2 regions of the Candidatus Collinsella stercoripullorum genome follow, and region 1 is predicted to be linked to the other one. Evidence: riboswitches for the same ligand, from Rfam matches in the RefSeq annotation. Region 1 holds a riboswitch; the other holds the start of a gene.
The links. A riboswitch is a leader RNA that binds a small molecule or an ion and turns the genes downstream of it on or off. The one in region 1 is predicted to bind thiamine pyrophosphate.

Region 1 (28,586 bases):
GGGGCACTCGAAATCGAGTTCGTCGTGCACCTGCAGGACCATCCGGGCCGCAAAGCCCTCCTCGCGCAGGCGGCGGGCCACCCGCGCCATGGCGATCTTGATGATGTCGGCCGCGCTCCCCTGCATCGGGTGGTTCATGGCGGTGCGCTCGCCGAACGCCCGCTGCGCGGGGACGCGCATCTTGAGCTCGGGGATCGGGCGGCGCCTGCCGAACATCGTCTCGGCGTACCCCAGGCGCTTGGCGTCCGCGACGGTGCGGTCGAGGTAGGCGCGCACGCCGGGGTAGGCCTCGAAGTACCGGTCGATCATCTGCCGGGCCTCGGCCATGGGGATGTCGAGCGACTGCGAGAGGCCGTAGGCCTGCTGGCCGTAGACGATACCGAAGTTCACCGCCTTGGCGCGGCTGCGCAGCTCGCGCGTGACCTCCTCGACGGGGATGCCGAACACGCGCGCCGCCGTCTCCGCGTGGAAGTCCTCGCCCTCGTTGAACGCGCGAATGAGGTGCTCGTCACCCGAGAGGTGGGCGAGCAGGCGCAGCTCGATCTGGCTGTAGTCGACCGCCAGGAACACCTTGCCCGGACCCGCCGAGAACGCCGTCTTCACGGTATGCCCCAGCTCCGAGCGCGTGGGGATGTTCTGCAGGTTGGGGTTGGAGGAGGACAGGCGCCCCGTGGCGGTGATGGTCTGGTTGTAGGTGGTGTGCACCCGGCCGTCGCCGTACTGGCCGGCCAGCGGCCCCAGCGTGTCGAGGTAGGTCGACTTGATCTTGGTCTTCTCGCGCCACTCGAGGATGAGCCGGACGACCTCGTGGTCGCGGGCGAGGTCCTCGAGCACGCGGGCGTTGGTGGAGTAGTAGCCGCGCTGGGTCTTCTTCAGGCCCTTGGTCGGCAGCCCCATGACATCGAACAGGATGTGCGAGAGCTGCATGGGGCTCGCGATGTTGAACGAGTCGTCGCCAGCGAGCGAGCGGATGCGGCCGGCGAGCTCGTCGATCTGACCGGAGAGCTTGTCGGACATGCTCTGGAGCCGCTCGGGGTCCACGAGCATGCCGGCGCGCTCCATGTCCGCGAGGACGGGCACGAGCGGCATCTCGATCTGGGTGAACACCTGCACGGCGCCCTCCCGGTCGAGCGCCTCGGCCAGCGGCTCGAGCGCGGCGAGGGCGAGCGCGGCGGAGCGCGCGGCGGCGGGGGCGGCGTCCTCGGGGGCGCCCTCCTCGCCCGCAGCGGGGGGCAGCGGGGCGTGCAGGTAGGTGTCGGCGATGTAGGCGTCGTCGAACGACGAGCGCGCGGAGTCGAGCAGGTAGGCCGCGACCGTCGTGTCGAAGATGCGCGCCGGATCCGCGTCGAGCGCGTCCGCGGCGGCGGGCAGCGACGAGTCGACGGGGACAACCTCGTGGATGAGGGCCTTGATGTCCGGCGAGGCGACCTTGCCCTCCGCGAGCAGGTGCGCGAGCGCGCCCGCGACGAGGCCGTGCGCGGTGTCGATGCCGGGGGCATCGAGCGGCGCGACGTCCCCCGTCTCGGGCTCCTCGAAGGCGAGCAGCGCGCGGGAGGTCGCGACCCACAGCGTGTGGGTGAGGCCGAACAGGGCGCCGGCCTCGCGGTCGTCGTCGATCGCCGCGGCGACCCACTCGCCCTCCCCCGTGGCGCGCAGCATCTCGCGGACCGCCTCGTCCACGCCCCGGCCCGTCACCGCGTCCGCACGGAGCACGGCGGGCAGCTCGAAGGCGGGCGCCGCCTGCACCGGGGCGCCGCCCTCCCCCGCGAGCAGCGCGAGGAACCGGTTCTGCATGGCGCTGATGCCGAGCTCGCCCAAGGCGGACGAGACCGCCGCCGCGTCGTAGGCGGGGAAGCTCGTGGCGTCGAAGTCGAGCTCGACCGGGGCGTTCGTCTGGATGGTCGCCACGCGCCGCGAGAGCAGCGCGTCGTCGATGTGGGCGCGCAGGTTCTCGCCCATCTTGCCCTTGACCTCGTCGGCGTGGGCGATGACCTCGTCCAGGCTGCCGTACTGGTTGATGAGGGCGCTCGCCTTCTTGGGCCCGATGCCCGGCACGCCGGGGATGTTGTCGGAGCTGTCGCCCTTGAGGCCGTAGAAGTCCGGCACGAGGGCGGGGGTGATGCCGTGGTAGAGGTCCTCGACCGACTCCGGCGTCATGATCTGGACGTCGGACAGGCCCTTCTTGGTGCCCACGATCCTCACGTGGTCGGTGGACAGCTGGTACATGTCGCGATCGCCGGTGATGAGGTACATATCGCACCCGGCCGCCTCACCGGCGCGGGCGAGCGTGCCCAAGATGTCGTCGCCCTCCCAGCCCTCGGCCTCCAGGATGGGCACGGACAGCTCGCCGAGCAGCTTCTTGATCATGGGAAACTGCTCGCGCAGATCGGGATCCATGGGCGGGCGCTGCGCCTTGTACTGCGGGAGCATCTCCATGCGCACGCGCGGCTTACCGCGGTCGAAGGCGACCGCGACGCCGTCGGGATGGAAGGCGTCGACCATCTTGAGGAACATGTTGAGGAAGCCGAAGATGGCGTTGGTGGGCCGCCCGTCCGGCGCGTTCATGGTGGGCGGGACCGCGTGGTAGGCGCGGTGCATGAGCGAGTTGCCGTCGATGACGGCGAAGACGCGGCGGGTATCGGACGCGGGGGTATCGGGCATGATGCCATCCTCTCGGTTGCGGACTGCCCATCAGTCTACCCCATCGGCGGGACGGGAATGCCCCGGCGGGGCGCGCCGGCAGCCGGCCCGCGCCGCAGAGACGGCGGGCCCGGTGGACGACGAAGGGGCGGCGGGCATCGGGCGCCCACCGCCCCCTCGGGCGGATCCGGTCGGTTGGGACGCGCGCCTTATGCGGCCAGGCGGGCGAGCACGTCGACGAGCAGACGGTAGAAGCGCTCGGCGGAGTCGAGCGACATGCTCTCGTCGGGCGTGTGCACATTCGCCAGCGTGGGGCCCACGGCGATGGCGTCGAGCCCGGGCAGGGCCTCGGCGAACAGGCCGCACTCGAGACCGGCGTGGATCGACTCGATCTTGAGCTCGGTACCGAACAGCTCGCGATAGCTCTGCTGGAAGACCTCACGCACGTGCGAGTGCTCGGCATAGCTCCAGCCGGGGTACTCGTTGTCGAACGAGACGTTGAAGCCCAGGGTATCGGCGAGCGTCTGGATGCGCTCCTTGATCTCCTCCTGGAGCGACGCGATGGACGAGCGCGGCGAGAGCAGAACCGTCAGGCCGGCATCCTCGGTGATGACGACGCCCAGGTTGGAGGAGACCTCCACGAAGCCGTCCGCGGCGACGTTGCGGCGCAGCACGCCGTTGGGCGCGAGACGGATGACGCGGATGAGCGCCCAGGTGTCCTCGGCGCCCATCGCGTCGAGAGCGACGCCGTCGGCAACCTCGACCGTGCAGACAAACGAGGGGTCGAAGACCTCGAGCTCGCAGGCGATGTCGGCCGCGACGGAGCGGGCGATGTCGGCCGCACGCTGGGCGTCGGCGGTGTCGGTAAGGGCGAGCACCGCCGTGCACTCGCGCGTGATGGCGTTGTCCTTGGTGCCACCGTTGAAGCTCACGAGGCGCGCCGCGGTCCCGCGCAGCACTTGCTCGACGATGCGGGCCATGAGGAGGTTCGCGTTACCGCGCTCCAGGTGGATGTCGGAGCCGGAATGGCCACCCAGAAGGCCGGAGATCTCGATGGTGAGCGAGCTGCCCTCGACGTGCTCGCGCGTAAAGGAGCGCGTGAGGGTCGCCACCACGCCGCCGGCGCAGCTCACGGTCGCCACGCCCTCCTCCTCAGAGTCGAGGTTGATCATGATGCGCGCGGAGATCTGCGACTTGTCCAGGGTCTCGGCGCCCACCAGGCCGGTCTCCTCGTCCGTGGTGAACACGCACTCGAGCGCGGGGTGCACGAGGGTGTCGTCGTCGAGCACCGTCATCATGAGCGCGACGGCGATGCCGTTGTCCGCGCCGAGCGTGGTCCCGTTCGCGGTGAGCACGCCGTCCTCCACGACGAGCTCCAGGCCGTCGCGCTCGAAGTCGTGCTCGACGCCGGCGAGCTTGTCGCACACCATGTCGATGTGGCCCTGCATCATGACGGGGGCGGCGCCCTCGGTGCCGGCGCTCGCCGGCTTCCTGATGATGACGTTGTAAACCCCGTCCTGGTACACGTCGAGCCCGCGCTCCCTCGCGAAGGCGACGAGGAAGTCGCTGATGCCCTTCTCGTTCCCCGAGCCGCGCGGGATGGCGCTGATGTCCTCGAAGTACTGGAAGAGCTTCTCGGGCTGGTATCCGGTGATGATGTATGCCATGCATACCTCCTTGGTCGACGGCGGCCGTCCTCGATTCACCGGGCGGGCGTGCCGGCCGGCGATCGCTTTGCATGCCCTATCATCGCAGAAGCGCGCGACCTGCGGGTGCGCGATCGCAGGAATGGGCCGCGCGCGGCGGCAAACGACATGCGGTATGCAAATCTGCGGGCCGTCTATGCATTCAGGAGGGATGCGACAGGTGTGCCGAGGGGGCTGGCGGGGCGGGCGACGGGCAGGACGGCCGGCCGGGCGGATGGCCGGCCGGGCGGGGCGGCCGGACGAGGGCGGGCAACGGGCCGGGCGGCAGGGCGGAGCCGGGACCGGCCGGGCGTCCGGCGGGGCCGGGACCGCAGCGAAACAATGGCGTGCGCGCACGCATTTGTCTCGCTGAAGGGGCCCGCTGGCGAGACAATAGCGTGCGTACACGCCATTGTCTCGCTCGGCGGAACACGCACGGCGTCCGATACGCCCGCATGACGGCACCGCACGGCGCCCGATGCGCCCGCCCCTATCGGGCCAGGCCTTCGAGGTGGGAGCGCATGCGCCGGGCCTTCGCGCACACCTCGAGCAACGAGCTGCGATTCCGCTTCCCGACCACCAGGTGCTCCACCGCGCGCAGCTCGTCGACCTCGTCGTCTTCCGCCATGATCGCCACCGCGCGGCGCGCGTTGCGCGCGACATACGCCTCGTAGCGCTCGCGCGCCTCCGCGGAGAGGTCCACGGGATACGCCAGGCGGTTGATCGCCGTCTTGAGCTTGGCGCGCTGGCCGGGCAGCCTGTCGTGCATCTGATCGAGGTGCGCGAACGCGAAGCTCGCACAGCGCCCCCACGAGGAGGTGAGCGTGGCGGCGAGGTGAAGATACCGTCCTTTGACGGCCCCGTTGCGCTTCGCATCGCCCATCTGGCCGAACGGCATGTAAACCCGGTACAGCACCTCGCCCGACACGGCGGAGCGGACGATCACCTCGAAATCGGCCATCTCGGCGTCACCGATGGCGAGCTGCGTGCACTCACACGGCCTCAGCCCCAGCCAGCCGATGGGCGCGTTGGGCGTCCCGTCGAACATGTCGAGCGCCTCGTCCGCCAGGCGCGCCTCGGGAGACACGGTGTCGAAGACCGTTATGCGCTTCGCGCCGAAGAACGCCCCCGGGCCCACGTACTCGACCGACGGGGGCAGGACGACGTCCTCGATCCGCATCCCCTCGAACGCGCGCGGACCGATGTAGCGCAGGGAATCGGGCAGCTCGAGGCGTTTGCACCTCAGGTCGCGGGAGCCGAAGGTCACCGGCTCGCCCCCGATGAGGTCGCCGATGAACAGCGACTTCGGAACATCGGGGCCCCACTGCGCCATGGTCATGCGGCCGGCGCCGAAGGCCCGCTCGGATATCGCGACCACGCCGTCGGGGACGGCGATCTCGAAGCCGCCGCGGCAGGGGCGGATGTATCGCGTGCCGTCGATCACGCGCTTCGGCGCGAGCGGGACCCCGTAGCGCCGGTACAGCGCGAGGAGGTTGTCGTCGCGGGCGTCGACCGCCGCGGAGGCGTCGGCGTCCTCGCCATAGCCTTCCGCGAGGAACGCCTCGATGAGCTCGGGGTCAAGGGTGTCGCAGACGCCCCACATGCCGGGCGCGGCGAAGTCGATCCTCTCCCTGCGGCAGTACTGCGGCCCCGCGGTCCCAGCGGGCAGGTTGTAGAACTCCGCGTACGAACTCAGCCAGTCGTTGAGGGCATAGTAGCTCTGCGGGGGCACATGTTCCGCCGTCGGCACGAGGTGCACGCGGAGCGCGGACGAGGAGAAGCTGGCGCCGAGCGGGATGTGCCGGCGGGCAGCCTGGATGAGCTCGGTGCGGCGCGCTTCGGGCAGACGGACGGGCAGGCCGCGGCGGTCCTCGAAGGAGGCGGCTCCCGGGCGCGGTGCGGAGGACGCCTGGCTCAGGGCATGCGCGAGGCGACGCCTGCTTGTCCAGCTTTCGTAGCTGCGCACCGTGTACAGATCGGGAGCCTCGATGTAGTCCATGCAGAGCCCTTTCATGCGATCACGCCGGCCTGCGGCCTTTATGGGACCACTGTACCGCAGGTCGCGTGCGATGCGCGCGAGCTGGAGGTGCGCGTACCGGGCTCGACGGCTTCCGGGCTGCCGGCCTGCGGGGCGCGGGGCGGGCGGGGCGGGGGGCGGTGCTGACAGGCAGGGGCAGCGACTTGACCGGCAAGGCGCCTTCCGCTGCCGTTCATGCAGCGAGAATCCCGGTCATTGATCCACCGATGCATATTGTCCGGCGAAGCCCCTCGATTCCACGCTCGAATTTGTATAGGTTTCTCGCCGCCGGCGATACGTGCCGACCGGGGGTGGTCAAAAATGGGGGAATTGCGAACCTTCAGGAATTGAAGGGCATCGCTCTCAGGACTTGTTCTTGATAAGGTGAAGGAAACCCCGGCTCGGACAAGGGGCACCTCCGGCATGATGCCCCCGTTTGGGCTGCCAGCGCTATGCAGGTTCGCAATTCGTCACTTTTTTGACCACCCCTCCCCGCCCCTGATGAGCGCGCATCGAGCCACTCGATCTCAATCCATCACATCGGACACGTCGAAAAGCGTCAGCTTAAATCGCGCCCTGAATACGACAGATGCTACTTCGTCGCCGTCGAAAGCCATGGATACTCCCCGTTTGCGCATGGAGACACCTGCAGGTCGCATCCTTCATAAGCAGGACGGTTGATAGTCCCTGCATATGCGGGAAGCACTCCTCCCAATCGACCTCCGACACATCTCTCAGGGAATCATCCCCGCATGCGCGGAGAGCACTCAAGGTCATGTGTCATGACGTCACAGACGACCGGATATCCCCCGCATGCGCGGGGAGCACGCCGTGAAGCTCCTGGACGAGGCGTTCAACCAGGGATCATCCCCGCGTGCGCGGGGAACACATCGGCAGCGCGTTCCTGAACGTCACCCCTAAGGGATCATCCCCGCATGCGCGGGGAGCACGTCCAAGCGGTCATCCACTTGGTCTTGAGCTGGGGGTCATCCTCGCATGCGCAGGGAGCACGGCATCTACAGCGGGCGCAACCTCAACTCGCTGGGATCATCCCCGCATGCGCAGGGAGCACTCGGCCAGCGCCTCCTCCTGGTGCGCCTTAACGGGATGTCGCCGCCGTGCCGCTTGTTTTCACCCTGCACCGGATGGCGCACCCGTCCACGTTGACTCGGCCGCGGAGCAGGCATAGCCGTGCACCGGATAAGACGCGCAGCACTCATACCACCTCCATTGATGCAGGAGGACCGTCCCTCCGGCCCGACCTGAAGCCGCAGGCACGGCTCGCAGCTCCTCACCCCTCCAGCCCGACCCAAAGCCGCGGGCGCGGCTCGCACCCCCTCGCCGGCCCTCGGGCTCCGTGCTACCATGCCATTCGGAACTGTCAGCTATCGTGAAAGGAAGCCCATATGGAGCGTCCGAACGCCTGGAAATCCTACGATGCGGCGTCCCTCGCCGAGCTCGAGAAGCTCTGCGGCGACTACCGCGCGTTCATCTCCGAGAACAAGACCGAGCGCGAGTGCGTGCGCGCCTCGGTCGCGCTCGCCGAGGCCGCCGGGTACGTGAACCTCGACGAGGCCGTCGCCTCCGGCCGCAAGCTCGCCGCCGGCGACAAGGTCTACGCCGTCAGCCACAACAAGACCCTCATGCTCGTCAACCTCGGCTCCGACCCGCTCGAGGACGGCCTGTCCATCCTCGGCGCGCACATCGACTCGCCGCGCCTCGACCTCAAGCAGAACCCGCTGTACGAGGCCGGCGACATGGCCTACCTCGACACCCATTACTACGGCGGCGTGAAGGCCTACCACTGGGTCGCCACCCCGCTGGCGCTGCACGGCGTCGTGTGCAAGAAGGACGGCTCCACCGTCGACATCGCCGTGGGCGAGGACGCCGACGACCCCGTCTTCTGCGTCTCCGACCTGCTGATCCACCTGGCATCCGACCAGATGAAGAAGCCCGCGTCCGAGGCCGTCGACCACGAGAACCTCGATGTCATCATCGGCGGCCGCCCCGTGGTGATCGAGGGCGACGACGCGCCGAAGGAGCCGGTCAAGCAGGCCATCGTCGACCTGCTCGCCGAGCGCTACGGCATCGAGGAGGAGGACTTCCTCTCCGCCGAGATCGAGGTCGTCCCCGCCGGCCCGGCCCGTGAGATGGGCCTCGACCGCTCCATGATCTTGGGCTACGGCCAGGACGACCGCGTCTGCGCCTACACCTCGCTCGCCGCCCAGCTCGCGGTGGCCGACGTCAAGCGCACGAGCGTCACCCTGCTCGTCGACAAGGAGGAGATCGGCTCCGTGGGCGCCTCCGGCATGACGAGCCGCTTCTTCGAGAACGCCGTCGCGGAGATCATCGAGCTCGCCGGGCAGGGCGGCCCGCTCGCCCTGCGCCGCTGCCTGGCCAACTCGCGCATGCTGTCCTCCGACGTGTCGGCCGGCTTCGACACGCTCTACGCCGACCGATTCGAGAAGAAGAACGCCGCTATCATGGGCCACGGCCTGTGCTTCAACAAGTACACAGGCTCGCGCGGCAAGTCCGGCTCCAACGACGCTGACGCCGAGTACATGGCGCTCGTGCGCGACATCATGGACGAGGCGGGCGTCGACTTCCAGACCTGCGAGCTCGGCCGCATCGGTGCGGGCGGCGGCGGCACGATCGCCTACATCCTCGCCGAGTACGGCATGGACGTGATCGACTCCGGCGTGGCCGTGCTGTCCATGCACGCCCTGTGGGAGGTCACCAACAAGGCCGACGTCTACGAGGCCTACAAGGGCTACAAGGCGTTCATCGAGCGCGCGTAGCGCCGCCGACACCGCATCCGCCCACCGATCGGACCCGGGCCCGGCCGAGCGCGCCGGACCCGGGTCCGCTGTTTCACGCGCAGAAGGCGGCGCCGGAGGCGGTGCGGCGCCCGCTCGTAGCGGATTGCCCCGCGCGGCCGCGACACGCGGGGACCCGACCGGGCGCCTCGCCATCGGGTATCATCGTGGGCGCACGACGAACCCAGGAGGCCCCATGCTGCAGGTCATCATCTCCCCCGCCAAGCAGATGCGCGTCGCAGCCGACGCATTCGCGCCGCGCGGCATCCCGCCGTTTCCCGAACGCACGGAGCGCCTCGTCCGCGAGCTGCGCGACATCGAACGCAGGCAGGGCCCCGAGGGACTGAAGGCGCTCTGGCGCGTGAACGACAAGCTCCTCGCTGAGAACATCGAGCGGCTGCACGGATTCGAGCCCGTGTCCCACGAGGCGCAGCTGGACGACCCGGCGGTCGCGCGCCTCGTCTCCCCCGCCCTGTTCTCCTACGTGGGCATCCAGTACCGCAGCATGGCGCCGGAGGTCATGGGGTTCTCCGAGCTCGAATGGCTGCAGGCGCATCTTTGGGTGCTCTCCGGCCTGTACGGCTGCGTGCGCCCGTTCGACGCCGTGCAGCCCTACCGCCTGGAGATGGGCGCGAAGCTCGCCGTCGACGGCGCCCGCGACCTCTATGCCTTCTGGGGCGACCGGCTGGCACAGGCGATGTGCGCCGATGGCCCCACATGCGCGGTGAACCTGGCGAGCGTCGAGTACGCCAAGGCGGTGCTGCCCCATCTTCCGGCAGGCTCACACGCCGTGACCTGCATCTTCGGTGAGGAGCTGCGCGTCGGCAAGCCGGTGCAGCGCGCCACGGCGTCCAAGATCGCGCGCGGCTCGATGGTCCGCTGGATGGCCGAGAACGGCATAGAGCGCACGGAGGACCTGGTCCGCTTCGACGTAGGCTACGCCTACGCACCGGAGCTCTCGTCCGAGGACGGCCGCACGCTCGTGTTCATGAAGCGCGCCTGACGCGCGATTGGGGAACGGCAATCGACGCGTTTCACCTGGTTCGGAAGGTGCCTGCATCGCACCGAAAACCAGCGACAGACTCGTGATGCACGTTTTCGAGGGAACCTCTGGGACGGGGCGGGGCGGGCAGATATGTCCCGCCGCAGGAGCGCCGAACGCGAAGGCCCGGGCGTTCAGAAACGCTCCGGGGAGACATGGGTCAAAATGACCCCGTCCCAGAATAAAATGGACCGTGGGAGACATGACTAAAAATGACCCCGTCCCAAAATGACCCAAATGACCCGAAATGACCCCGTCCCAAAATGACCCGCGGCACTATAATCGAATCTCACAATCGCATATCACGGGGAGCTTGCAGGACACCACGGCAGGCTGAGAGGGGGCGCCGCCCGTCCCGACCCGACGAACCTGATATGGGTAATGCCAACGAAGGGAGCATGCGTATGGACGCATCCACTGACCGCAACCTGATCACACAGCTCGACTACGCGCGGGCCGGCGTCGTCACCGACGCCATGCGCGCCGTGGCCGAGCGCGAGCACCGCGATCCGGAGTTCATCCGGGCGGGCGTGGCCGCGGGCCGCATCGCCATCCCGGCCAACATCCGCCACCTGGAGCGCGGACTCGAGCCCCGCGGCGTGGGCGAGGGCCTGTCCACCAAGGTCAACGTGAACCTGGGCATCTCGGGCGACGTCGCCGACGCCGACGTCGAGTGGGAGAAGGTGGCGACGGCGGAGCGGTTCGGCGCCGACGCCATCATGGACCTCTCCAACTCCGGCAAGACGCGCTTCTTCCGCCAGCAGCTCGTGGAACGCACCCCGCTCATGGTGGGCACCGTCCCCATGTACGACGCCATCGGCTACATGGAGAAGCCGCTCGTCGAGCTGACCGTCGACGACCTGCTCGAGGTCACGCGCGCCCACGCCGAGGACGGCGTGGACTTCCTCACCATCCACTGCGGCATCAACAGGAGCGTCGTCAAGACCTTCAAGGAGACCGGCCGCCTCATGAACATCGTGAGCCGCGGCGGCTCGCTGCTGTTCGGCTGGATGGAGGTCACCGGCAACGAGAACCCCTTCTACGAGTACTACGACGAGATCCTGAAGATCTGCCACGAGTACGACGTCACCATCTCGCTCGGCGACTCCTGCCGCCCGGGATGCCTGTACGACGCCAACGACGCGGTGGAGACCGCCGAGATGATCGAGCTCGGCAAGCTCACCAAGCGCGCCTGGGACGCCGGCGTCCAGGTGATGATCGAGGGCCCCGGGCACATGCCCATCAACGAGATCGAGGCCAACGTGCGCATGGAGAAGAGCCTGTGCCACAACGCGCCCTACTACGTGCTGGGCCCGCTCGTGACCGACATCGGCGTGGGGTACGACCACATCACCGCGGCGATCGGCGGGGCCGTCAGCGCGAGCGCCGGCGCGGACTTCCTGTGCTATGTGACGCCCGCCGAGCACCTGTGCCTGCCGAACGCGCAGGACGTGCTCGACGGCCTCATCGCCACGAAGATCGCCGCGCACGCCGCCGATATCGCCAAGGGCGTGCCCGGCGCGCAGGATGTCGACAACCGCATGGGCGACGCCCGCCGGCGCCTCGCCTGGGACGAGATGTGGACCTACGCACTCGACCCGGTGACGTCGAAGGCGCGCTACGAGGCCTCCCCCGCCTCCACCGAGGGCACCTGCACCATGTGCGGCAAGATGTGCGCCGTGCGCACGGTCAACAAGGTGTTCGAGGGGACGACCATCGACCTCGACGCGCAGTAGCGGATACACCCGTCGGCCCCGCGGCCGGCGGCGGGCGCGGCCGCGGGGCCGACGCCCGCAGGACGCGATTGGAACCCATCCGGGGCTGGGCGAGAGGCCCGCCCCCATCTCAGAGAGGAATACCACCATGGATATGGCTGAACTCGGCCGCGCACTCGACAACGTCCGCGCCACCGTGCCGCTCGTGCACTGCATCACCAACTACGTGACGGTCAACGACTGCGCCAACGCGCTGCTCGCGTGCGGCGGCTCCCCCATCATGAGCGACGAGCCCGACGACGTGGAGGACATCACCTCGATCTGCGGCGGCCTCGTGCTGAACATCGGCACGCTCAACCGGCGCAGCATCGAGGGCATGCGCGTGGCCGGCAGGCGCGCGGGCGAGCTGGGCCACGCGATCGTGCTCGACCCCGTGGGCGCCGGCGCATCCAAGCTGCGCACCGACACGGCGGCGGAGCTCATCGACACGCTGCCCGTCACGGTCGTGCGCGGCAACATGAGCGAGGTCAAGACCATCGCCGGCTCCGCCGCGGCGACCCGCGGCGTCGACGTCAACCCCGATGACGCCGTGACCGAGGACAACCTCGCCGCGAGCGCCGAGTTCGCCCGCAGCCTCGCCGCCAAGCTCGGCGCCGTCGTGGCCATCACAGGCGCCATCGATATCGTCGCCTCCGCGGACCGCGCGGTCGCCATCCGCAACGGCGTGGCGACCATGGGCAAGATCACCGGCACCGGCTGCATGCTCACCTGCGTCGCCGCCGCGTATGCCGTCGCCAACCCCGACGACGTCTTCGGCGCGACCGTCGCCGCCGTCGCGGGCCACGGTCTTGCCGGCGAGGTCGCCGCGGCGCGCATGACGCCCGCCGACGGCAACGGCAGCTTCCGCACCTACCTGCTCGACGCCATCTGCAACATGTCCGCCGACCGGCTCATGGCCGGCGCCAAGATCGAGGAGCTGTGATGCCGGCCGCCCAGCGCGGCCCCTGGACGCCGGCGGATATCCGTCGCGGCATGCTGCTGTATGCCGTGACGGACTCCGCCTGGCTGCACGGCCGCACGCTCGCCTCGTGCGTGCGCGAGGCGCTCGCGGGAGGCGCGACCTTCGTCCAGCTGCGCGAGAAGCATATGACGACCGATGAGCTCGTGGAGGAGGCGGGGACGATCCTCCCCATCTGCCGCGAGGCGCGCGTCCCGTTCCTAATCGACGACGACGTCGAGGCGGCGCGGCTCGTCGGCGCCGACGGCGTGCATGTCGGCCAATCCGACACGGCCTGCGCCGAGGCGCGCCGCATCCTCGGCCCCGACGCCATCGTCGGCGTCTCCGCGCAGACCGTGGAACAGGCGGTCGCCGCCGAGCGAGCGGGCGCCGACTACCTCGGTGTGGGCGCGCTCATCCCCACGCCCACCAAGCCCGACGCCGCCGACGTCACGCCCGAGGAGCTCGCACGCATCTGCCGCGCCGTCGGGATTCCCGTCGTCGGCATCGGCGGCCTGCACCTGAGCACGGTCGACATCCTCGACGGGACCGGTGCCGCCGGCGCAGCCGTGGTTTCCGCGATCTTCGCCGCCGAGGACATCGAGAGGGACACGCGCGAGCTGGCCGGCAAGCTCTCCCTCATGGCCCTCGCGCGCTGACGGCGGCGGATGCCGTCCGCACCCATCCCACATGACGCAACGAGAAGGAGGTTGACGATGGACACGTTCAGCGTTCCCGCCGTGCTGTCTATCGCCGGTTCGGATTCGAGCGGCGGCGCCGGCATCCAGGCGGACATCAAGACGATCGCCGCCCACGGGCTGTTCGCCGAGACCGCTATCACGGCGCTCACCGCGCAGAACACCACGGGCGTCCGCGACGTGCTCGAGGCGACGCCCGAGTTCGTCGGCGAGCAGATCGACGCGGTGTTCGAGGACATCCCGCCCGCGGCGGTCAAGATCGGCATGGTGTCGTCGGCCGGCATCATCGAGACGATCGCGCAGCGTCTCGAGCGCTGGCACGCCGTCGACATCGTGGTCGACCCCGTCATGGTCGCCACATCGGGGGCCCGCCTCATCAACGGGGACGCCACGGCGGCGCTCACGCGCGACCTGCTGCCGCTCGCCCGCGTGATCACGCCCAACATCCCGGAGGCGACCGCCCTCACCGGCAGGGCGATCTCCGATGCCGCCGGGCAGGAGGCCGCGGCGCGCGAGCTCTCCTCCCGCTTCGGCTGCGCCGTGCTCGTCAAGGGCGGCCACGGCGTCGCCGACGCCAACGACGTGCTCGCCGAGCCCGCGGGCACAGCAGGGCCGCGCATCACCTGGTTCCGACACGAGCGCATCGGGACCGGGAACACGCATGGCACCGGATGCACGCTCTCGTCCGCCATCGCCTGCGGGCTGGCGCAGGGCCTCGAGCTCGCCGCCGCCGTCGAGCAGGCCAAGGCCTACCTCACGGGAGCGCTCGCCGCGGGTCTCGACCTGGGCCGCGGCTCGGGTCCCGTCGACCACATGTGGCGCCACCGCGGTTGACGTCCGGTGTCCTCATCGATGCGCCGGCGCGGCTACAAGGCCCCTACCACACCAGGGAGAGCGCCGTGCACACGCCGGGCACGGTCACCAGCGAGAGCAGCGTGGAGCTGAGCACCAGCTCGGAGGCGAAGGGGGCGTCGCCGCGGTACTTGGCCGCCAGCATGGCGGTGGTGCTCGCCGCGGGCATGGCCGTCAGGAGGATGGACACCTGCGCGGTGAGCGGGTCCACCGGCAGCACGAGCAGCAGCCCCGCCACGCACAGCGGGATCAGAACGAGCCGGTACAGGCTGTAGGTGAGCACCTCGCGGTTCACCACGTCGCGCAGGCGGCAGTCCGACAGGATGCCCCCGACCGCCACCATGCCCAGCGCCGTCGAGCAGTCGGAGAGCGCCGACACCGTCGCCGTCACGGGGGCGGGCAGCTGGATGCCGGCGGTGTAGAGCCCCATCACCCCGATGCCGATGGCGATCGAGACGATGCAGGGATGCGTGGCGAGCTTGCGCAGCACGTCGCGCCCGCTCGAGTCGGTGAACATGCTCAGGCCGTAGGACCACATGAACACGCGCTGCGGGATGAGGAAGATGGAGGCCAGAAGCAGGCCGCGCGACCCGAAGTACGCCGCGGCGATGGGCATGCCGATGAGCCCCGCGTTGGAGACCATGGTGGCGTAGCGCAGGCACACGCGGTGGTCCGGGGACGTCCCGCGGTAGAAGACGTGGTTCCACAGCCAGTAGAACACCTGGATGCCGCAGGACACCAGGAACGCGCCGAGGGTCTGCTCGAACACCGTGGGCGTGAGCTCGACCTGGAACGAGTCCAGGATGGAGGCGGGGAGGATGACTGCGAACAGCAGGTCGATGAGCTGCTCGCGCGTCTTCGGGCTGAGCATGCCCTTGCGCCCGCAGAGAAACCCGATCCCCGTCAGCAGGAAGATCTCGATCTGGATGCTCGCCGTCTCCACGCGTCTCCCCCGTCCCCTCGGCCGCCGTGCGGCCCGTCGCCTACATCCGCGCAGCAGTATCGCGCGGGGAGCCGGGGGCATAAAGCGGATTCTCCTCCGCTTTAATATCGTCATCTCCGATATTATGGGGGCGATGGAACCGATCGGGAAGACGGCGCCGCCGATCGCGAAACGAAGCCGGTCGGAAGGACGACGGAACCGGTCGGAGGGTCGGAACCGGTCGGGAGGACGACGGAACCGGCCCGCGCGACCGCGAAGGGAGACCCGCCATGCCCATGCGCCAAGAGGACCTCGAGACCTTCGTCGCCGTCGCCGAGTCCGGCACCATCGCCGCCGCGGCCGAGCACCTCTTCATCACCCAGAGCACGGCCAGCGAGCGCATCCGGTCGCTGGAGGCCGACATCGGCCACAAGCTCGTCGAGCGCCGCCGCGGCGTGCGCAAGGTGGCGCTCACGCCCGCCGGCGAGCGGCTCGTCCCCATCGCGAGCGCCATCCTGTCGCTCTACGACGAGGCGGCCCGCGTGGATATGCGCCCGCGGCGGCAGCGGCTCATCGTGGCGGCGGCGGACTCCCTGAACGGGCACCTGCTGATCCCCTTCTACCGGGCCTTCATAGCCGACCACCCCGACATCCTCCTGGAGCTGCGCACGAGCATGTCGCCGGTCATCAACCGCGAGGTGGAGGAGCGCGTCGCCGACGTCGGCCTCGCCTTCTCGCTGGAGCGCTACCCCGACCTCGCGGCGCGCGAGCTGTTCCGGGACCGGTGGGTCATCCTCTGCCACCGCGACAGCGCGTTCGCCCGCAGCGGACGGGCCGCCGACCTCGCCGGGGAGCACGAGATCAACACCCATTACTCCCCCGACTACCAGACCTGGCACCGCCATTACTTCGCCCGCTTCGCGCACCCCAAGATCACCGTCGGCACCGCATCGCAGCTGGGCGCCTTCATGGATGCGCCCGAGAGCTGGTGCATAGCGCCCCAGTCCATCGCGCGCCCGCTCACCGAGCGCCATCCGGAGCTGGTGATGCGCCACCCCACCGAGGAGCCCCCCGCGCGCGTCGCGCGCATCCTGGTGCACACGTCCCTGGGCGACGACAAGGGCCGCCTGGTCTCCATGTTCGAGTCCGAGCTGCGTGCCTACATCGCGACGCTGGACCTCTGAGCGCGGGATGGCACGAGGCGCCGCGGTCGCGGGGACGCATCGGGCCGCGGCAACGGCACGGGTTCGGAACGGCACCAGGGGGAGAGGGGAACGCCCGGAGAACGTATCCTCTGCTAGGTTGACCGGAAGTTTCGTTCGACCCAGCGCGAACCGCGCTCCGGAGAAATCGGGGTACCCATGAGACGCAGACCGATCCCCATCCTTCTCGCCCTGGCGCTCGCCGTGGGCCTCGCGCCCGCGGCGGCCCAGGCGCTGCCTGAGTCGGCCGTGGTGCACGAGGCCGCCACGGAAGACGAGCTCGTCGCCGCCACCGCGGCCGTGAACGCGGACGACACGGGCGCCCCGCAGGCCATCCGCCTCACCGGCGACATCGCCTTCGACGGCTCCTCGAACAATGAGCTCGTCTTCACGCGCGACGTCACCCTGCTGGGCGGCGGGCACAGCATCGACCTCGGGTCGTGGGGCCTGGTCGCCCAGGACGGCGCGACGCTCGCCTTGGGCGAATCGGACGGCTCCGACGCGCTCGTCATCAAGCGCACGGGCTCCGAGCCGCGCATCCGCCCCCTGATCCGCCTCGGCTCGTGGTCGGGCGCCGGCACGCTCGACATGTACGACGGCGTGGAGCTCACCGGCTCCATCGTGAACGGCGCGCAGATGGGCGCCGCGGTGGGCATCGACCACGGCACGTTCAACATGCACGGCGGCAGCATCCACGGGAACGAGAACCGCTCCAGCGCCGGCATGGGCGGAGCCGTCGCCGGGCGCTCCGACAGCGCCGCGCCGGTCGTCGTGAACATCTCCGGCGGCTCGATCACCGAGAACGTCTCGAGCAACAGCGGCTACTCGTACAACTCCCCCGCCGTCCTCGTCATCGGCGGGACCTTCACCATGTCGGGCGGCGAGATCGCGCGCAACAGCGCCGTGCACGGGGAGACGACGGCCGACGGCAAGTCGCTCGTGGCCTACGGCGGCGGCGTGGGGCTCCTGCGGTCGACCGGGACCATCACCGGCGGCAGCATCGAGGACAACACCGGCAGCTCGCAGGGCGGCGGCATCTACGCTCAGAACTCGCCCCTCCGGATCTCGGGCTGCACGATCGACGGCAACGCCGCCTCGGGCTTCGGCGGCGGGATCTTCCTCAGCAGCACCCCGCTCACCGTGCGGGACACCGATATCGCCGGCAACCGGACCGACAGGTACGGCGGAGCCCTCTACGCCTACGGCGCGTCCGAGGTCTCCCTCGGCTCCGGCACCCGGATCGAGGGCAACTCCGCCGGATACGGCGGGGGCCTGGCCAACTCCAGCACCGGCACCGTGACCGTGGATGCGGACGCCCTGCTCGCGGGCAACCTGGCGACCGAGGGCGCGGGCAACGACATCGCCCACTACGGCAAGGGGGCGCTCGCCCTGCCGTCGCACCCCGTGCCCGAGGCCCGGCGGCCCTATTCCGTGACCGGCCTCGACCCCGTGCGCTCGCTGCGCGAGGTGGACGGCTGGTACGCCGACGAGCCCGACAACGGCTGGACCCCGCTCGGCGCGACGATGCTCGACGCCGCGCAGCCCATCACCGGGCGCACCTTCATCATCGCCGCCTTCCACGTCTATCAGGCGAGCTACCGCTTCGAGAGCGCCACCGAGGGCAGGCAGCTCCCGGACGAGGTCGCGGCCCTGCTGCCGACCGACGACGCGGTCTACGGCGAGGGGGACACCGTGGACGCCGTGGCCCCGGAGCGCGACCGCGTGGAGGCGGACGGCGGCGTGTGGACCTTCGACGGCTACGACGCCGCCTCGGTGAGGGTGGACGGCGCCGCCCCCGCGTTCGTCGGGCGCTGGAGCTGGCACGCCTCCACCCCCTGGACCCCGCTCACGCCCGCGACGCCGACGGACGCCTCCGGAGACGGCGAGGCGAAGGGGCAGGGCGGAAAGAAGACCGCATCGAAGGGGCTTCCGAAGACCGGCGATGCGGCCTGGATCGGGGCCGCCGCGGCCGGCGTCGGCGCGGTGACCGTCCTGGCCGGCGTCTCCGTCCTGCGCCCGAAGCGCTCCCGGTAGCGCTAGCCGCCGCGTCCTCCCCGGCCGGGGAGGACGGCGCGCAGGGCCCGGGCCGCGCGCGAAGACGACGTACAAGGGGGAGGCCCGCACGGCATCCGAGCCGTGCGGGCCTCCCCCGTTCATGCCGGCGGCATATATCGGTCGGTGTCTCCCTAGAGCACCAGCAGCGCGCCGGTGGTGATGACCACGCTCGCCACCGCGATCACGAGGATCGGCACGAGCGCCCACTTGAGCCACGTGGGGTACTGCACGCGGGCCAGCAGCAGGCCCGGGAGGAAGACCGCCGTGGGGCTGAAGAGGTTGGCCAGGCCGTTGGCGGCGCAGAAGATCGCGATGATGACCTCGGGCGGGAAGCCCAGGTTCGCGGCCAGCGGCCCGAGGATGGGCATGGAGATGGTCGCGAGCGCCGAGGTGGACGTGATGACGACCGAGAGGCCCAGGTACACGAGGTAGCACAGCGGACCGAAGACGAGCGCGCTCGTGCCGGCGAGGGCGGCCGAGGCGCTGTCGAGGATCACCACGTCCAGGCCGGTCTCGCCCATGAGGATCGAGATGGCGCGGGACAGGCCGACCATGAGCGCGACGCCGATCATGTCGCCGGCGCCGTCGAGGAAGCCGTCGACGATCTCGTTCTCGCGCAGGCCGCCCAGGACGCCGATCACGATCGCCATGATGAAGAACCACACCGAGGCGTCGTTGAAGTACCACTCGCCGATGGGGTTGCCGGTGAGCAGGCCGCTCCAGGGCAGGGTCGTCCAGGTCTCGCTGGCCGCGTCGTACACGCCGCCGACGGTGAAGACGCCCACGCCGAAGTCCTCCCAGGGGATGAACCCGCAGATCATGACCACGAACGAGAGGCCGAACAGCGCCAGCGCCACCTTGCGCTTGGGCGTGAACTCGAGGGTCTCGACCGTCTGGCCGCCGCCCGTGCCGTAGGCCTCCTCGGCCGCGGCCTGCTCCTGCAGCGACAGGATCGTCGAGCCCTTGTCGCGGCGCACGCGGTTGGCGTAGCGCAGGATGAAGAAGAGCGCGATGAGGTAGCTCACCACGGTGAGGATGAGGCCCAGGCCGATCACGATGCCCTGGTTGGCCTCGATGCCGATGCTCGACAGCGAGTCGATGGCCACGCCGACCGCGAAGGGGTTCACCGTGGAGCCCAGGCAGCCGACGCCGGCGCCGAGCAGCACCGTCGCGGAGGCGACCATGGTGTCGAAGCCCGCGGCGAACAGGGTGGCGGACAGCAGGGCGTAGAACGGGATCGTCTCCTCGCAGAAGCCGTAGGTGGAGCCCATGACGGCGAACACCGCCATGATGGCGGCGATGAGCACCGTCTCGTGCCCGTGCAGCGCGCGGACGAGCGCGGCGATGCCCGCGTCGAGGGCGCCCAGGCGGTTCACGATGCCCAGGCAGCCGCCGAGCAGCAGCAGGAACAGGGACACCTCGATGCCGTCGAGGAAGCCCGAGATGGGCGAGGTGAGGATGTCGGACAGCGACGCGGCCGTGACACCGGGCAGCACCTGCGCCAGCGCGATCGTCGCCACGCCCACGAGCAGCGTGATGACGATCAGGATGGTGTACGAGGAGATCATGACCTTCTGCTCGGCCTGCTTCCCCTCGCTCGGCACGGGCGATGTGCCCGCGTCGGGGTTGTTGGATGACATGGAAACCTCCATCCGTAGCTTGTACAGCACGCATAATGGTAGCGCTTATATGCACGGGACGGGGTCTGTTTATACGGTTTTTTCCGACCCGGATGCCGCTACTCTGCTCTTTTCATCGCGCATGATGCATAAGATGCTTTTCTTTACTAAAGCGCGACGTCGCGGTATGCACGGACGGCCAGGCAGGGTGCGGCGCGGTCAGTCGTCCGAGACGCGCACGCCGAGCAGGCCGGCGAGCGCGAGCGCCTGCTCGACGCTGACCGTGGCGCCCCGGAGCTCGTGGAAGTCGGAGGACAGGACGGGCGCTTCGAAGGTGCATCCCGACAGGTCGATGCCGGACAGGGACGTGCGGAAGACGTCGATGCGCGTGAGGTCGCAGGCGTCGAGCACCGTGCGCTTCAGGCGCACGCGCTGCCAGGCCGACTCGCCCAGGCGCGTGCGGCGCGCCTCGAGCCGGTCGATGCTCGAATCGGACAGGTTCGCGTAGCTCAGGTCGCACTCCGTGAAGGAGGCGCCCGCGATGCGCGCCTCCACGAGGCTCAGGCCCGGCGCCGAGCAGCCGACGAGGTCGCAGCGGTTGAGCCACGCGCGGTCCATGGTGCAGCGGATGAAGCGGCACCCCTCGAAGCGGACGTCGCGGAAGGTGCAGCCGCCGAAGTCGACGTACTCGAACAGGCACCCGCAAAACGAGACGCCGTCGAACGTCGCCTCGCCCGCGTCGGCGCCGGACAGCTCGACCCCGCGGACCGAGGCCCCCTCGAGCAGCCCGTCGCCCTCGGCGAACAGGTCGAGCAGGGCGTCCGCGTCGACCCACTCGCCCGCCGCGTGCGGGAGGCGGGCGAAACCCGTGCGCCCGCGCCCCGTCACAGGTACTTCCGCCAGTCGTCCTCCTCCTCTTCCCGCTGCGCCTCGGCGGCGGCGCGCTCGGCCTCCGCGCGGGCGGCGCGGGCAGCCTCGAAGGACTCGCCGTTGGGCTCGGGGAAGGTCGCGAAGGCATGCTCGAAGCGCGCGAAGTGGTCGTCGTAGCGGGTCTCGGGCACCGCGAAGACGACCTCCTCGAGCCCGTGCCCCCCGGAGGCGAGCTCGGCGCGGAACATCTCGGCGACCTCGCTGGCGTCCCAGCCGAAGGCCCCGCAGCCGAAGGCGCCGAGCACGGCCTTCCGGATCCCGCGCTCGTCGATGAGCGACAGGGCGAAGCGGATGCGGTCGCGCATCGCCTCGGCGAGCAGGTCGTCGGCGACGCGGTACTCGGAGCGCGCGCGGCGGGCGTTGGGCGCGGCGACGACGAGCACGTCGGCGTACGCGTGCACCTTGCCGCGGCCGAAGCGCACGGCGGGCACGACGAGGGCGCGGTTGCGGTAGAGCTCGCAGTTGAGGTTGCGCCGGCGGTTCTCGGCGTACCAGTCCCCGAACCCCTCGAGCACGTTGGCGAGGAAGGACTCGCGGCACAGGGACTGCTCCTGGCCGGCGGTCCCGCGCGTGAAGCCGCCCGCCGGGTTCACGAAGGAGGCGAAGTCGAGCACCGCGAGGTCGCAGAAGGCCGCGCGGCCGCGGCCGCGCTCGAGGATGACCGAGACGGCGTCGCGCGCCTCCACGGAGACGGCGGGGACGCGGCCCTCGACCTCGACCGCGGGCGAGCCCTCGACCCGGACCGTCGCGGCCGCGGCCTGCTCGATCTCGCGCCCGTAGCGCGCGGCCATCTGCTCGGTGTGGCGCCGCGCCGCGTCGGCGCGGGCGGTCTTGCGGGGGTTGGTGCTGCGCTCAGCCATAGGTGCTCCTTCTTCCGCCTGCGGCGCGCCGGGTGCGCCCGGCCGCCCTCTCGCGATTCTGCGCACCATGATAGGCCATCGGGCGCGGCGCGCGCCCGACGGCGCGGCAAGCGGCGCTCGCGCGGGGCGCCCGGGAGCGCAGGTGGGAAAAAAGTGCCTGTCCCCATTTTCCCCAAGCGGGAAAAAAGTGCCTGTCCCTATTTTCCCTGTCCCTATTTTCCCGGGCGCGGGGCCCCTATCGTGGTGTCGAGGTGGTGGATGGCGCGGCCCCGGTGCGCTCAAAGCAAAGTTATGTATCATGGGTTGGATTCCGAACACTTACGGCCAGAAGCGGTGGAGCGCGTGAACACGGATCTCATCATCCCATACGTCTGCGTAGCCGCAGCCGCCTTCATCACCACGTTCGCGTGCGTGCCCCTCGCCAAGCGCGTCGCCGTGCGCCTGGACGCCGTCGACTACCCCTCCAAGCGCCGCATCAACAAGACACCCATCCCGCGCATGGGGGGCCTCGCGGTCTTCGCCGGGATCGTCGTGGCCTTCGCGGTCCAGCTGCTCGGCACCTGGTACCTGGGCTGGCCGCCGGTGCTCGTACCGCATCCGAGCCTCGCCGTCGACTACCCGCTCGTCGGCCTGTCCTTCGTGCTCATCTTCCTCACCGGCGCGGTCGACGACGTCATCCAGCTCTCGCCCCGCGCAAAGCTCGCCGGCCAGCTCGCCGCCGCCGTGTGCGCCGTGGCGGGCGGCGTCGCCATCCGCGCGATCGCGGACCCCTTCGACTCGGGCGGCTACATCCAGCTCGGGTGGGCGGCCTACCCCATCACCGTGGTCTACCTCGTCGCCTACACCAACATCATCAACCTCATCGACGGCCTGGACGGCCTGGCGTCGGGCATCTCGGCCATCGCCGCCGTCTCCATGTTCTCCTTCGCCGTGCTCGCCGGGCGCGTCGACGCCGCGGCCCTGTCCATCGCGCTCGCCGGGTCGTGCCTCGCGTTCCTGCGCTACAACTTCCACCCCGCGAGCATCTTCCTGGGGGATTCGGGCGCCCTGCTTTTGGGGTTCGCCCTCGGCGTCATCTCGCTGCTGAACGTGTCGCGCACCGCCGCGCTCACCTCGCTCATCATCCCGCTGATCGTGGCGGGCGTGCCCATCCTCGACACCTTCTCCGCCATCATCCGGCGGCTGCGCGGCCACACCGGCATCGGCCAGGCCGACAAGGGCCACATCCACCACCGCCTCATCGAGGAGGGCTACGACCAGCGCCAGGCCGTGCTGCTGATCTACGCGTGGTGCGTGCTGCTGGCGGTCGGCGCCGCCCTCATCAACCAGGTCCAGGTCGAGCTGCGCATCGTCATCTTCCTCGCGCTGCTCGCCTGCTCCATCGCCTTCGCCATGCGCCTGCACCTGTTCGAGCCGGTGCTGCGCCACCACTACAACCCCAAGACGCACCGCGACGAGCTCGTCACCCCCGACGACCCCTCCTTCGCCGAGGAGCAGGCCGCCCAGGACCGGCGCCGGCGCGAGGCGCGCGAGCAGCGCCGTGAGGAGCTGGGGCGCGTCCTGCATCGCGACCGCCCCGGCGGGCGCCGGCACGGCTGAGCCGTCCGGACCCGGGCCCCTGAGGCCCCGCACCCCTTCGCCGGCGCGCACCCGAGCGCGCCACGACCCCATCCGACCACGGACCACTGAGGAGACACCATGCCCAACGAACGCAGCTACGAGACCGCGCTGGAGCGCAGCGACGCCATCCGCGCCGACCTCGCCGAGCATCCCGGCGCCTACACCATGCTCACCGGCGACCGCCCCACCGGACGGCTGCACCTCGGCCACTACTTCGGCACCCTGAAGGGCCGCGTCGAGCTCCAGGACATGGGCGTCAGGACGAACGTGCTCATCGCCGACTACCAGGTCATCACCGACCGCGACACCACCGAGCACATCCAGGACAACGTCTACAACATGGTCATGGACTACCTCGCCTGCGGCATCGACCCGGACAAGACGATGATCTACGCGCACTCCGCGGTGCCGGCGGCCAACCAGCTCATGCTGCCCTTCCTCTCCCTCGTCTCCGAGGCCGAGCTGCAGCGCAACCCCACGGTGAAGGCCGAGATGGAGGCCTCCGGCCACGAGCTCACCGGCCTTCTGCTCACCTACCCGGTCCACCAGGCCTGCGACATCCTGTTCTGCAAGGGCAACGTGGTGCCCGTCGGCCGCGACCAGCTGCCGCACATCGAGCTCACCCGTCTCATCGCGCGCCGCTTCAACAACCGCTTCGGGCGCGTCTTCCCCGAGGTCGACGCCCTGCTGTCCGACACGCCGCTGCTGCCGGGCCTCGACGGGCGCAAGATGAGCAAGTCCTACGGCAACGCCATCTCCATCTCCATGACCCCCGAGGAGACGGCCAAGCGCATCAAGAAGAGCCAGACCGACTCCGAGCGCATGATCACCTTCGACCCGGAGGGGCGCCCCGGCGTGTCCGGGCTGCTGTCCACCGCCGCCATCTGCACGGGCCGCAGCGAGACCGAGATCGCCGCCGAGATCGGCATGGGCGGCTCCGGCCAGCTCAAGAAGTACGTCACGGAGGCCGTGAACGGGTACTTCGAGCCCATCCGCGAGCGCCGGCACCGCTTCGAGAACGACCTCGACTACGTGAAGGACGTGCTCCACGAAGGCAACCGCCGCGCCAACGAGATCGCCGAGGCGACGCTGGCCGAGGTGCGCGAGGCCATGGGGATGGTCTACTAGCGACCGGCGGCGACGAGGCGAGGTGGCCGCCGGCCCCGACGGCAAGGCGCCGGCGGCAAACCAGCGACGACGAGGTGAGGGAGCGGCCGATGTACCGGCTCATCGCAAGCGACATGGACGAGACGTTCCTGGGCGCCGGCCACGCCGTGCCCGCGGCCAACATCGCCGCCCTCGAGCGTATGCGCGCGCTCGGCATCCTGTTCGTCCCCAGCTCCGGCAGGCCGTACCCCTCCATCATGGGGAGCCTGTCGGGCATCGACCCCGCGCTGCTGCGCGGCAGCTACGTGATCTCGTACAACGGCGGGTTCATCAACCGCTACGGCGACCCCGAGCCGCTGCTGCGCACGACGATGGACCGCGAGACGGTGGCCTGGCTCTACCGGTACGCCGCGCGGCACCGCATCTGCCTGCACCTGTACACGGCGAGCGGGCGCATCCTCGCGCAGTTCCTGAACGACGCCGAGCGCGCTTACGTCTCCGGGCTCCAGGGCGTCGAGCAGCTCCCCGACGACGCTTGCGCCCTCACCGCAGCCGGGGACGAGGAGCTCTGCAAGATCATCTTCATGGACCCCGACTTCGCGGCCGTGAAGCGCCTGGGGGAGTCCCTGCGCGCGCAGCTCGACCCCGCGGCCGCCGACATCACGTACTCGTCCGGGCGCTATGCGGAGTTCGTGCCCCACGGGGTGGACAAGGGGACCGGCCTCGCCCATCTGGCGGGGCTGCTCGGCATCGACATGGCCGACACCGTGGGCGTGGGCGACTCCGCCAACGACCTCGCCATGATCCGCGCCGCCGGGCTCGGCGTGGGCGTCGCGAACGCGTCGCGCGACATCCTCCCCTTCTGCGACCTCGTGCTCGACACCGCCGCCGACGACGGCGCGTTCGGCGAACTGCTGGACCGCATCGCGCCGGAGGGGGCGCGGACGCGCTAGGATGGTCGGTACGGCCGTCCGTCGACGCCGGCGGCCGAACCGATTGGAGGCGCCATGGATGTCCCGTTCTGCACCTGCGACGATCTGACCTGCCCGTACAACCCCGTGAACCACGACCGGGGCTGCGCGCCGTGCATCGCCAAGAACCTGCGCGAGCACGAGATCCCCACCTGCCTGTTCAACGCCGTGTCCCCGGACAAGCTGCCCGAGGACGCCGACGACTGGTCCTGGGAGAGCTTCGCCCGCCACGTGCAGGCGCATCCGCGCGCGTCCGCCCGGTCCTAGGCCCCGCCCGGGAGCCGGGGCGCCCGCGGCCGGCGAGACCCCCGCTCGGGCGATGCGGCCCTCCCCCGCCCCCGGCCGCCCCCGCATCCGCGCAGGCGGCGGGACGGATCGGCGTCCGCGCACATGAAAGCGCCCCGACACCGCTGGGATGCCGGGGCGCTTCCAAACGCTACGTTGATCGCACAGAGGGGAGGGATGCAATCAAACTCGGCGGAGCTGGTATGTTTCATCGCCTGTTCCCTGCTCCGTCGTTGAGTTAACTATAGTAAACTGGACACGCCCCGTCCAGCTCGCCGTTCCCTTCCACAGCCTCTCCACAAGTTAGCTATAGGTAACCAGGGAACGCCCGAGAGACGGAAGGGGCGGTCATACGGAACGGGAGGGCACGCCATGATGAGGCAGAGCGACCGCGAGGGCTTCTTCGAGCGGGTATACGACGCGGTGCGCCAGATCCCCGAGGGGTCCGTGGCCACCTACGGGCAGATCGCCGCGCTCATCGGGGAGCCGCGCCGCGCGCGGTACGTGGGGTTCGCCCTGCACGCCAACCCCTACCCGGGCGAGGTCCCCTGCCATCGGGTGGTCTTCGCCGACGGGCGCATCTGCGAGGGGTTCGCGTTCGGCGGCCCGCAGGCGCAGCGTGCGCTGCTCGAGGACGAGGGCGTGGCGTTCCGCGACGGGACCCACGTGGACCTCGACGCCTGCCGCTGGCCCGCCGGCCTGTAGCCGCGCGCGGGCGGGCAACCCGGGCCCTGCGCGGGACCCGGCCTCAGCGCGGAGCCCCCGCGCCGGCGGAGCGGTCCGCGCCGGGGGCGTCCGTCCGGACGGGCGCGGGCCCCAGGAACAGCGGGACGGCGATGCGGGTGTAGAACGCGAGCCAGATCAGCGACGCGCAGAAACCTCCGATCACATCGGACGCGTAGTGCACGCCCAGGTAGATGCGGCTCACCCCGATCATCAGGATGATGAGCGAGAAGACGCCCGCGAGCAGGTTGCGGCGGCGCCGGTCCGGCTCGTAGCGCCACACGAGCCAGATCACCAGCCCGAAGAAGGCCATCGCCGCCATGGAATGACCGGACGGGAAGCTGAAGCCGGTCTCCTCGACCAGGCGGAAGCCCTCCGGGCGCGGGCGCTGGACCAGGGTCTTGAGCAGCACGTTCAAGCCCGCCGCGAGCGCCAGGTTCACCGCGCAGCACCACCCCGGGCGGCGGCCCGGGGCGAAGGCGGCGATCATGAGGAGCAGGGCGATGAGCACCGTGGGCGTGGCGAGGGCGGAGAAGCCCTCCATGACCGGGGTGAGCCAGTCGGCGCGCAGGTGCTCCACGATGAGCCAGTACGCCGCGCGGTCGACGGCCATGATCTCGCCCTCGAGCACCTCCGCGAGCAGCAGCGAGAACACGGCCGCGCAGCCGAGCACGGCCAGCGCGACGCGGTTCCGGCGCGCGAGGGCGCCTATCCGCGCGGGCAGGCCGCCCGCCTCGCGAACGCCCCGCGGGGGCCGACCGGGTTCCTCGAGATCGCGCATGGGCTCCCCTCCCGTCCCGTCATCCGTCTCGATACCGATACCCGCAGGGTACCCGTCGGCGCGGACATCCGCCGGCGGGACGGCGGGTTGTGGCGAAATCGTGGCGCCTCCCGCCCCCGTCCGCGCAGGCGCGGCCGCCCGAGCAGCGCCCCGGGGCCCGGATTCGCGCGCGACCAGCGCGTTTGACGGATGTCCGCGCGGCGTCCTATCATCGAACAGACGTTCCGGAACAGATGTTTGGACTTCCGCCGGGAGGGGGCCGCCGTGGGTGATTCCGCCACCGAGAACCGCATATACCTGTGCATCGACCTCAAGACGTTCTACGCGTCGGTGGAATGCGCCGACCGCGGCCGGGACACCCTCACCTGCAACCTGGTGGTGGCCGACCCCGACCGCGGGCGCACCACCATCTGCCTGGCGGTGTCGGCCGCCATGAAGCGGCTCGGGGTGCGCAACCGCTGCCGCGTGTTCGAGATCCCCGATGGGATCGACTACATCATGGCGCGTCCGCGCATGCGCCACTACATGGAGGTCTCAGCGCGGATCTACAGCATCTACCTGGAGTACGTGAGCCCCGACGACATCCACGTCTACTCGGTCGACGAGTGCTTCATCGACGCCACCCCCTACCTGTCGCTCTACCGCACCACGCCGCGCGCGTTCGCCCGCGAGCTCATGGACGCCGTCTACGCCCGCTGCGGCATACGCGCGACGGCCGGTATCGGCACCAACCTGTTCCTGGCCAAGGTGGCGCTCGACATCACGGCCAAGCACGTGGAGGACGGCATCGGGTACCTGGACGAGGAGCTGTTCCGCAGGACCATCTGGCGGCACCGCCCCATCACCGACATCTGGGGCATCGGGCCGGGCATCGCCGCGCGCCTGGCCAAATACGGAGCGGCCGACCTCATGGGCGTCGCCGCGCTCGACGAGCGCATCCTGTACCGGGAGTTCGGCGTGACGGCGGAGTACCTGATCGACCACGCGCACGGCGTCGAGCCCTGCACCATCGCGGAGATACACGCCTACGTGCCCGAGGCGACCTCCCT
Region 2 (3,282 bases), on a different contig from region 1:
GCGACCTTCCGGGCGTCACGTCTAAGCTGGATTACCTCGCCGCGCTCGGCGTGGACTACGTGTGGCTCACGCCGTTCTACCCGTCGCCCCAGCGCGACGGCGGCTACGACGTGTCCGACTACCGCGCCGTGGACCCGCTGTTCGGCACCATGGGGGATTTCGACGAGCTCGTCGCCCAGGCGCATCGGCGCGGCATCGGCGTCATGCTCGACATGGTGCTGTGCCACACCTCCGACCGGCACGCGTGGTTCCAGCGGGCGCTGGCGGGCGAGGAGCGCTTCCGCCGCTTCTACATCCTGCGCGACGGCCGCAGGTCGAGCGGCCCGGGCGACCCCGGCGAGCCGCCCACCAACTGGCAGTGCGCCTTCGGCGGGCCGGCGTGGGAATGGGAGCCGCGCCTGGGGAAGTGGTACCTGCACATGCACGATGTGAGTCAGCCCGACCTCGACTGGACGAACCCCGAGGTGCGCCGCGCCTGCGCCGACGTGGTGCGCTTCTGGAAGGAGCGCGGGGTGGACGGCTTCCGCTTCGATGTGGTGAGCCTCATCTCCAAGCCCGAGGTGTTCGAGGACACGCCGGACGGCTCGTGCCGCCGCCTCGTGGCCGACGGCCCGCACGTCCACGAGTACCTGCAGGAGCTGGTGGCGCAGGCCGGCATCGACGGCATGCTCACCGTGGGCGAGATGGCCGCGACCACGCTGGGGAACTGCATCCGCTACACGCGCCCGGAGGACCATGAGCTGAGCATGACGTTCAGCTTCCACCACCTCAAGGTCGATTACGCGGACGGCGACAAGTGGGCGCTGAAGGAGCCGGATATCGCGGAGCTGCGGAGGCTCTTCAGGGACTGGCAGGAGGGCATGCAGGCCGGCGGCGGCTGGAACGCGCTGTTCTGGGACAACCACGACCAGCCCCGCGCCGTGACGCGCTTCGGCGGGCGCGAGGGCGCGGGCGAGCGCGGCTCCTCCTGGGACCGCGTGGGCAAGATGCTCGCCGTGCTGAGCTTCACCATGCAGGGCACGCCCTATATCTACCAGGGCGACGAGCTGGGCATGGCCAACGCCGGCTACGCGTCCATCGACGCGTACGCCGACGTCGAGAGCGTGAACGCCTACCGCCTGCTCGTGGAGGGCGGAGCGTCGGCGGACGAGGCGCTGCGCATCGTGGGGGAGCGCTCGCGCGACAACGGCCGCACGCCCATGCAGTGGACCGGCGGCCATGCGGCGGGCTTCACCGACGGCAAGCCCTGGCTGGCGGTGCCCGCGACCGCCGGGAAGGTGAACGCCGAGGCCGAGGACGGCGTCGAGGGCTCCATGCTCGAGTTCTACCGCGACCTCGTGCGCCTGCGCCACGATCTGCCCGTGCTCGCCGAGGGGCGTGTGCGCTTCCTGGACGCCGGCGCGGGCGCGCCGAAGGTTATCGCGTTCGAGCGGACCTTGGGGGATGCGCGCCTCGTGAGCGTCTGCTCCTTCGATGCAAGGGCCTGCACGGTCGACGGCGGCGATCTGGCGCTCGGCGACGGGTACCGCCGCCTGGCGGGCAACTACGACGACGAGCCCCTGCGCGCGGACGACGGCTCGCTTGCCCTGCGCCCGCAGGAGGCGGTCGTTTACCTGCAATAGCGCCAGTTGGATGGACGGGGCGAGGCGACGCCGAAGCGGGACGGCCGCCTCACCCCGCCGGATTCTCTTCCGAACGGTATGGATTCGTTGGGGACGGGTTCGTTCCGATTCATCGCGATGGCCTGCGCGGTCGCGATGGGCTGGAACGAACCCGTCCCCAACGCACGTGCTATACTTCGACCGACATACGGGGAGCTGGAGGACTCCGGCTGAGAGGAAGCCCGCGCGGACGCCCCGCGCACCGCTTCGACCCGAAACCTGATCCGGGTAATGCCGGCGTAGGGACATGCGACCATGTGTGAAGCCCCTACGATGAGAGGGGCTTTTCCATGCCCCGGGAGGGAGGAGCCATGGAGGCCAGCGTCGCCATCCAGGTGCTGCCGCAAAACGTCGGGACCGACGAGGAGGTCTGCCGCATCGTCGACGAGGCCATCGCCTACATCCGCTCGAAGTTCCCCGATGCCTACGTGGGTCCGTTCGAGACCGCCATCGAGGGCGACTACGACCTGTGCATGGAGGTGCTCGCCGAGGTGAACCGCATCGTCATCAAGGCGGGGGCCGACAAGGTCGCGACCTACGCGAAGATCTTCTTCGCCCCCGAGCGCGGCCTGCTCACCACCGAGCAGAAGGTCGGCAAGTACCATGGGCGCGAGGCCTAAGGAGGTCGACGGCGCCCGCGGGCGGGCCTCCGCGCGCTCGGCGCTCGCCGGGCTCGCCGCCCCGCTCACCGTGGCGGCGCTCGTGGCGCTGTGGCAGCTCGTGTGCTCCGTCGGGCTCGTCCCGTCCTTCCTGCTCCCGAGCCCCGTGGCCGTGGTCCAGGCGCTCGTGGCAGATTGGCCGCTGCTCGCCGGGCATGCCGCGACCTCTCTGGCGGAGGCCGCCTTGGGGCTCGGCGCGGGCATCGCGCTCGGCTTCGGGGCCGCGGTGCTCATGGACCGCTTCGAGCTCGTGTACCGCGCGTTCTACCCGCTCGTCGTCCTCACGCAGACCGTCCCCACCGTGGCCATCGCGCCGCTTCTGGTGCTGTGGTTCGGCTACGGGATCCTGCCCAAGGTGGTGCTCATCGTGGTGACGACGTTCTTCCCCATCACGGTGGGGCTGCTCGACGGGTTCCGCTCGGTGGACCCCGACGCCATCGACCTCATGCGCTCCATGGGCGCCGGGCGCGCGCAGATCATGCGCCACGCCAAGCTCCCGGCCTCGCTGCCGCACTTCTTCTCGGGGCTCAAGATCTCGGCGACCTACGCCATCGTCGGCGCGGTCATCGCCGAGTGGCTCGGCGGCTTCTCGGGGCTCGGCGTATACATGACGCGCGTGCGCAGCGCCTACGCGTTCGACAAGATGTTCGCGGTCATCCTGCTCATCTCCGCCATGTCGCTCGCGCTGATGTGGGCGGTGGGGATGATCCGCCGCGCCGTCATGCCCTGGGAGCGCGCCGCCGGCCGCGACGAGCGCTGAAGCGCACCCGGGCGGTGCCGCATGCGCCTGCGGGCCGTGTCGGTCCGCGTCCGCCGCGCCGTACCGGGCGCGCTGTACGCGACGCTTGGCACCGCATGCGCCGCGCGCCCCTCTTCCACCCATCCCCTCTTCGATCCGTAAGGAGAACGCCATGAACCGTATCGAAAGCATCCTCGCCGCGCGCGCGGCGTCCCGTCCCCTG

Region 2: it holds a riboswitch for thiamine pyrophosphate, as region 1 does, so the genes downstream of both, PHA29_RS10330 (thiamine-binding protein) here and thiC (phosphomethylpyrimidine synthase ThiC) in region 1, are expected to answer to the same signal.

The regions. Positions count from the first base shown of each region.
Region 1 is NZ_JAQECM010000003.1:60,599-89,184, reverse strand. Features, by position in the region: gene polA (DNA polymerase I) at 1-2,661, opposite strand, end outside; gene PHA29_RS01685 (aminoacyl-histidine dipeptidase) at 2,850-4,307, opposite strand; gene PHA29_RS01680 (leucine-rich repeat domain-containing protein) at 4,816-6,324, opposite strand; gene PHA29_RS01675 (aminopeptidase) at 7,749-9,140, shown strand; gene PHA29_RS01670 (YaaA family protein) at 9,355-10,161, shown strand; TPP riboswitch at 10,496-10,613, shown strand; gene thiC (phosphomethylpyrimidine synthase ThiC) at 10,605-11,936, shown strand; gene thiM (hydroxyethylthiazole kinase) at 12,064-12,897, shown strand; gene thiE (thiamine phosphate synthase) at 12,897-13,571, shown strand; gene thiD (bifunctional hydroxymethylpyrimidine kinase/phosphomethylpyrimidine kinase) at 13,629-14,444, shown strand; gene PHA29_RS01645 (AEC family transporter) at 14,488-15,405, opposite strand; gene PHA29_RS01640 (LysR family transcriptional regulator) at 15,675-16,568, shown strand; gene PHA29_RS01635 (SHIRT domain-containing protein) at 16,746-18,620, shown strand; gene PHA29_RS01630 (YfcC family protein) at 18,773-20,281, opposite strand; gene PHA29_RS01625 (pentapeptide repeat-containing protein) at 20,480-21,148, opposite strand; gene PHA29_RS01620 (TIGR02452 family protein) at 21,145-22,050, opposite strand; gene PHA29_RS01615 (glycosyltransferase family 4 protein) at 22,393-23,649, shown strand; gene trpS (tryptophan--tRNA ligase) at 23,749-24,798, shown strand; gene PHA29_RS01605 (HAD-IIB family hydrolase) at 24,888-25,730, shown strand; gene PHA29_RS01600 (DUF6485 family protein) at 25,785-26,015, shown strand; gene PHA29_RS01595 (MGMT family protein) at 26,406-26,738, shown strand; gene PHA29_RS01590 (phosphatase PAP2 family protein) at 26,782-27,537, opposite strand; gene PHA29_RS01585 (Y-family DNA polymerase) at 27,802-28,586, shown strand, end outside.
Region 2 is NZ_JAQECM010000085.1:227-3,508, forward strand. Features, by position in the region: gene PHA29_RS10325 (alpha,alpha-phosphotrehalase) at 1-1,622, shown strand, start outside; TPP riboswitch at 1,801-1,924, shown strand; gene PHA29_RS10330 (thiamine-binding protein) at 1,973-2,281, shown strand; gene PHA29_RS10335 (ABC transporter permease) at 2,265-3,080, shown strand.